2 regions of the Bacillus arachidis genome follow, and region 1 is predicted to be linked to the other one. Evidence: riboswitches for the same ligand, from Rfam matches in the RefSeq annotation. Region 1 holds a riboswitch; the other holds the start of a gene.

Region 1 (3,607 bases):
TAAAACTTTTCTTAATTTACAACAAAGATTGGGATTATGCTCCCACAGATTATCCCCATGCTCCTTTGCTTGCTCTTCAAGCGTTAGCGAGGGTTGTTTTTCAGTAATTTTGAGATTTGGAAACCTTTCGCGCACTCGCTTAATTAAATCGTATGTTTCTTGAAAATGAACGTTTGTATCCAAAAATACAACGTTTGCAGATGGATTTACTTGATTTATAAGATGTAGTAACACCATCCCCTCTACACCAAAGCTACATGCGTATACAATATCATCCTCATAATGTTTATAAGCCCATTCTAATACTTGTAATGCTCCCTTCGTTTCATCTTCCTCAGAAAAAGAAACGAAATCCTCTTTCCACGTTTCATACGTCAGCATGTTATTTCCCCCTATAACACAAAAAGACGGTTTTAACCTAATAAAATAGATTAAAACCGCCTCTAGTTTTTCTAGTCAGCGCTTTTTACTTTAAGCGTACTTTTTCACTTTTCTCAAGCTGAATCACTTTTCCATCTTGCACAACAATTGTAATGGAACCATATTTCATACCTGCAAGCATCGTTTGAATTTTCTCAGCTACTTCGTCAAAATGTCCACGTACTCCCACGAACAGCCCCCCTTTTTATTCATAAAAAAAATCTTTTCCATTTCGAAAAGACTGTTCGGTAATATATTTTACCTTATCTTTCAAAATGGATGCCATTTTGCTGGACTTAGCACCTTGCTTTCATAAGCAGGTTGCTGAGCTTCGTAGGGCCAGTTCCCTCCGCTTCTCTTGATAAGCTTTGTATCTGTATTTTATCATAATTCTGATTTTTTTCAATCCTAGTTTTCCGATATATTTTATATTTTTTCTTTTTTAAAGGAGTTGCTCAGTCTAAGCAACTCCTTCTTATTGATTACACAAGCTCTTTTATGTGTATGCGATCGTTCCCAATTATATTTTCATATGTTTCACGTTCAACAACAACTTGCGACGCTCCATCTTTTGCAAATACTACAGCTGGTCTACGAATGCGATTATAATTGTTCGCCATAGAATATCCATATGCTCCTGTACAAGAAATTGCTAACAGATCTCCTGGAGCAACTTGCGGCAATTCTATATCCCAAATAAGCATATCCCCACTCTCACAACACTTTCCAGCAATCGAAACAACTTCTTCAGCCGCTGCTTTCCCTCGATTTGCTAACATCGCCTCATAACGCGCTCCATATAAAGCTGGTCTTAAATTATCTGTCATTCCACCATCGACTGACACATATTTACGAATACCAGGAATATTTTTTACAGCTCCTACTGTATAAATTGTTGTTCCCGTATCCCCAACGATACTACGACCTGGTTCAATCCATATTTCAGGAAGGGGATAATTATTTCGTGTAAATTGTTCTCTCACTGCATCAGTGACAGCATGCACATATGTTTCAAGTGTAAGTGGTGTATCAGCTTCCGTATATCGAATCCCAAAACCTCCACCGACGTTTAACACCGTTACAACATAACCAGTCTGTTCTCTTATTTCTTCTAAAAAGTTATACAATACTTCAATCGCCCGAACAAATCCTGCTGTTTCAAAAATTTGTGACCCAATATGCGAATGAATGCCTAACACATTATAATTTGATTTTCCTAACGCTATTTGAATTGCCTGCATTGCCTGGCCAGTAGAAACCCCAAAACCAAATTTCGAATCATCTTGCCCTGTTGTAATATATTCATGCGTATGTGCCTCTACCCCAGGTGTAACTCGAATTAATATATTTACAATTTTTCCATACTGCTGTGCTAAATCATGTAATACTTCCATTTCAAAGAAATTGTCTACTACAAAGCATCCAATATCTGCTTGTAGTGCCATTATGATTTCTTCTTCCGTCTTATTATTACCATGAAAATGAATGCGCGATGCAGGAAAGCCCGCCTGCAGAGCAGTATACAATTCACCGCCAGAAACAACATCTAACGACATATTTTCTTCACGAGCTACTCGGCACATCTCCATGCACAAGAACGCTTTACTTGCATACGCTACTTGATAAGAGAATCCACTTTCCTGGAAAGCACGATGAAACGCGTGACATTTTTCACGAATAGAAGCCTCATCGTATACATAAAGTGGTGTTCCATATTGTTTAGCTAGTTGCGTTGTATCGCATCCTCCAATTTCTAAGTGTCCTTGCTCATTGATTCGGCTTGTGCCGTGTAAATACATTTGAATTCCTCCCTTATTCCCTCTACAACTTATAACCCCAGTCTTCTATTCATTGCAGCACGCTTTTGGATAAACAAAAAACGCGCGGAACAATGTTCACACGCGTTTCTTATTAGGAATCATATATCATGAAAAAATAAACGAGTTGTTATCTTCTCAAATAAGAAACCGCATCAACATCTCCAAATAGCTCTCCATAAAATAAAATTTTATGACAGTACTACATTTATTCAATGTAGTCCCAATATATGAATGATGTGGTCAATCTTATATTTCGGCAATAGTCCCTTTCAATCTATGATCACAGATTCCACTAAATCTCCCATAGCTTACTCTTTCCTATCGCGGCCTCTACCTTTGAGAGTAGATGAGGTAATACTATTTAATTTTCAAACAGCTTATATTGGTATTAACAATACCAAACGAATAATTTATTTGTCAAACAATTTTTTACATTAATTTTTTACAATTTAATTTCGTATCATTCGGCAAGCGCTTTATATCTATTTTTTTCACAGTCCATTCTCCCTCATCATTATCAAACGTAATTCTTATTTTTTCAAATGGCGGAAGCACCTTTCCCCTTTTAACTTCATATTTTGTCACTTCAATTACAGCTTGAAATACATATGTACCACTATAAATTTTTTTTAAACTCACGATTTTGGGACAATCATATGGCTTTAGTTTTCCATAATTCTTTTCAATCGCAGCATTTATTTTTGGAAACAATACAGAATAGAGTGCATCCTCCATTAAAGGTACATCATATTGTGCCGCAATCGCTGCTGGAGAAGAAAATAATATAAAAACACTACATAACGCTAAACAAAGTAACTTTTTCATTACAACCTCCATATCCTTACGCAACGTTTTCATCCCATTATTTTAATCAATGGATCAGCATCCATGAATTAAAGTTTCATTTTATTTTCTCCCACTTCTCTTTTTCTACTCGATTATTACAAAAATCATCCACAATCCGCTTTGTTCTCGTATAATAGTACACATAGTATAATAATCATAATCATATAGGGCTGTTCGTATATATAGTGAAACTTCTATTCAGTAAGGTACAATCACTATAACTGTCATAAGTATAGGAGAGGAGTATATTATGTTACAACATTTGTTCCCAAAATTACGATTTGCACTTGTTGCAGTCGTTTTATTATGGATCAAAACATATATTGTGTACAAGCTAGCCTTCGATATTAAAATTGATAGCTTCTTCGAAGAAATGATGCTTTTGTTTAATCCAATTGCTTCATTGCTTTTATTTTTTGGTCTAGCTTTATTAGCATCAAAATATCGAAATCGAATTATTATTGGAATAAGCTTTTTGCTGTCATTTATTTTATTTGGAAATGCAATGTTTTATGGATTTT
Region 2 (3,607 bases), 580 kb from region 1:
CATGCAAAATAAAAATCATATAAGAAACCATCCCCATAAATATTTTATTTAAAAAATATCCCCCCCACAATCACCATATACTCACTCTTACAAGTTGCTATTTTAGGAGGACAAATCCTGTTAGAAGCTAATCTACGGCTGTAGATTAGCTTCTTTTTTATATAAATACAAATTGAAAAGCCATTCTTTTTAGTTAGGAAGAGAGCGTCCGGCCATGGATAGAATCGTCAGTGCCTTTTTGCCCCCATGCCAAGCGAGAACAAAAGGAGAAAGCGAGTGGAGATTACCTTTTATTTTCATAGCCACGACTTAAGTGCTTGAAATTGAAATCCCCCCCTTCACTTCATTTAGAGAAGATGGACTTCTCAGTTAAAATGGATACATCTATGTTGGAAAATCAAGTCGGATATATATTCTTTCATTCCCTATTCACTTATCTCATATGCTTTAGGGTTACTACTCATTACCCAATCCATTACATTCTCTAATAAAGATACAGAGTAATTATGTTGTTTTTCTAGATTCAAGCGAGACAAAATATCAAAAATACTTTTTGTATTTTCTTCAATACTCACTGCATCTACAAAATGGACTACATTAGGAGAAACAGTATTCATATATTGAAAATACTGCTTTTGTGGTTCTATAAGCCTTAGATGTTTTTCAAAGTTACTTCGTCTTTGGGTCGTATCATTTTCTTTCCTTTTTCTTAATTCTGTTTCACTTGTAGAAAGATGAATGTAGACACCCGGAAATCCTATCTGTTTCCGTTTCATTTGATTTACATAAAACTCTTTCAAAAACGGTAAAGTTTGTGGAAACTCCCCCTCATAAATCCAGTTATACCAAATGGGCTGAAAGATATCTCCATCAAATAAAACTACATCATACGATTTTAATTTTTCTTGTGCGAGTTGCCATCTTTCAACTTGCCTTTCGAGATACCAATTTTCCGGTTCAGGATTAGGGCGCTGAAATAAGAAATTTACTTCTGGAATCACATAAGCATTGTACAACTCCGCAATCCTTTTACACGTCGTCGTTTTACCAATACCACTGGCACCTTCTAAACAAATTAACGTCATACCGTACCTCCATTTACTAATTACTATGTAATTCTTTTTCCGAAACACGATTTCACTATTACGCTTCAATAGTTTAACACATAAATTAACCGAACTTTTTTTCTAAAAAATGCTCTCTTCTTTTACTAACAAATTGTTCGCTATAGTCTGACTATTACCATATCCATTGACGTATAAAAATACATTTGTTACCCTTGATTATGTTAATTTAATACATAAATCCTCATTCGTATCTCGGTGAGGTAGAGGTTGCAATCATTAAGAGTATCATTTCAGGAGATGTAGTGGCATCGATGAATGAATGGGAAAGGAATGGTTGCCGAAGTAAGACATGCCCACTGTGCATTCTTGCTGGGTCTGCTATTTAATAAATGCAGAACTGTCACAAACAATTTGTTTGTGGAGAGCTATCGAGAGGTATGTCGTGGGTTTCCTATAAGATAGAAAGCACGTAGCGACAATGACACGTGCTTTTTTTGTTTTGTATGAAGCTTACCTTACTTCCTTTTTGGAAGACATACATATCTCCTCGCTTGACTTGGTTATACTAACTTGGGAGGTATTCTTTTATGCAACAAAAAAAATGGGGCTTTTGGGTACTGACAGCATTTGTTGTCGGCAATATGGTTGGCGCTGGTATTTTCATGGTGCCTAGTACATTAGCACAAACAGCAAGCCCACTCGGTGTTACATTAGCTTGGTTAACAACAGGATTTGGTGTTTTAATGCTAGCTCTTGTTTTCGGTAATTTGGCAATTCGTCGTCCTGATTTAACAACAGGACCACAAAGTCATGCATATGCTTTATTCTCATCACCAAAAAAGAAAAAAATGGCTGGTTTCAGCATAGTTTGGGGCTACTGGGTCGCAAACTGGGCAAGTAATGTTGCTATTATTACATCTTTTGCAGGTTATTTATCACTCTTCTTCCCTATTATGAAAGATACACGTATCTTATTTTCAATCGGCTCTTTCGATGTGGAAGTTGGAAAACTGATTACATTCTGCATCTGTTCTTGCTTACTATGGGGAACACATATGATTTTAACAAACGGTGTAAACGGAGCCGGGAAATTAAACTTCCTAGCAACAACAACAAAGGTGACTGGATTCCTTCTATTTATCGTTGTTACTTTGTTTGCATTTCAAGCTTCTAAATTTGGACAATGGTACACACCAATGATTGATAAAGAAGGCGTGTCACATGGACTACTTTCACAAGTAAATTTAGCTGCCCTTACAACACTTTGGGCATTTATCGGTATTGAATCGGCCGTTCTTTTATCAAACCGTGCGAAATCGCCAAAAACGGTAAAACATGCTACTGTAGCTGGCTTATTAATAACTGTTGCCATTTATTTAGGAATTACAATTTTAACAATGGGTGTTCTTCACATTGATAAACTACAAACTTCTGAACGTCCATTAGCTGATGCATTAAATGCTGCAATGGGTCATGGCGGTGGGAAATTAATGGCACTACTTGCCCTTACTTCCCTATTCGGCTCTATCTTAGGCTGGATTTTATTAAGCTCAGAAGTACCGTATCAAGCGGCAAAAGAGGGGTTCTTCCCTTCCTTCTTTGCAAAAACAAATAAAAAAGGGAGTCCTATTTACTCATTACGATTAACAAACATTATGTCACAAGTATTCTTATTCTCAACATTATCAGGGACAATTGCTGAGGCCTATACATTCGTTATTACTGTCTCAACCTTAGCCTACTTAATCCCTTATCTCGTTTCACCGATCTTCCAATTAAAACTTGTTGTAACTGGTGAAACGTATAAAAATGAAATGAGCTCACGAATTATAGATGGTATTGTCGCATTCATTGCCCTTTGCTATGCACTATGGGTTATTAAAACGGGATCCTCAGATATAAAAACATTCCTTCTTGGAATTGGCTTATTTGTAATTGGTTTCGCCTTTTATCCATTAATGAATCGTGATCAAAAAAGAAATAAAAACGAACAAGTTGCTTAAAGCAATTTGTTCGTTTTTATTTTGGTACAAGAAAGAAACCTTTATAATAGATGATAGAGGTGAAAAACATGTCAATTGAAACGCTATGGAGCGATCGCTTTCAAAAACATCTTCAAAACAGCATAATGTATTTTTTCCGGATGATTAGTGGTTTATTGTATAGCTTCATCTTTATCTCGTGTATCGGTGCTTATTATTACGCCAAGTTTTTAAAAACAGCTCCTTCTAAAGGAATCTCATTATTACTCATCACAACTGTACTTACAATCGTTATAACGAGATGTAAGATCCGTACTTTTATCCAAAAGCCTGACGCTGTCTATTTACTGGCACTTGAAGAGAAATTAACACCTTATTTCAAACAATCTCTTTTCTATAATTACGCCATACAGCTTTTCCCATTACTATTTACGTTTCTAATCATTACACCGCTGGCAATACAAACATTACAGACACCTGTTCCATTCTTATGTACGATCTTTTTCATTTTAATGTTAATAAAAGGTTGGAACCTGTATATCAATTGGATATGGCGTG

Evidence for each region. Region 1 has a riboswitch for lysine ahead of lysA (diaminopimelate decarboxylase). Riboswitches for the same ligand answer to the same signal wherever they lie in the genome.
Region 2: linked by a shared signal. The riboswitch ahead of QRY57_RS06060 (amino acid permease) and the one ahead of lysA (diaminopimelate decarboxylase) in region 1 are both predicted to bind lysine.

Annotation. Positions count from the first base shown of each region.
Region 1 is NZ_CP127376.1:1,441,975-1,445,581, reverse strand. Features, by position in the region: gene QRY57_RS08870 (phosphoadenylyl-sulfate reductase) at 1-381, opposite strand, end outside; gene QRY57_RS08865 (YezD family protein) at 467-610, opposite strand; SAM riboswitch class I at 681-788, opposite strand; gene lysA (diaminopimelate decarboxylase) at 903-2,219, opposite strand; lysine riboswitch at 2,399-2,581, opposite strand; gene QRY57_RS08855 (DUF3888 domain-containing protein) at 2,670-3,065, opposite strand; gene QRY57_RS08850 (LTA synthase family protein) at 3,337-3,607, shown strand, end outside.
Region 2 is NZ_CP127376.1:859,631-863,237, reverse strand. Features, by position in the region: gene QRY57_RS06065 (AAA family ATPase) at 426-1,085, opposite strand; lysine riboswitch at 1,321-1,503, shown strand; gene QRY57_RS06060 (amino acid permease) at 1,655-3,070, shown strand; gene QRY57_RS06055 (ABC transporter permease) at 3,139-3,607, shown strand, end outside.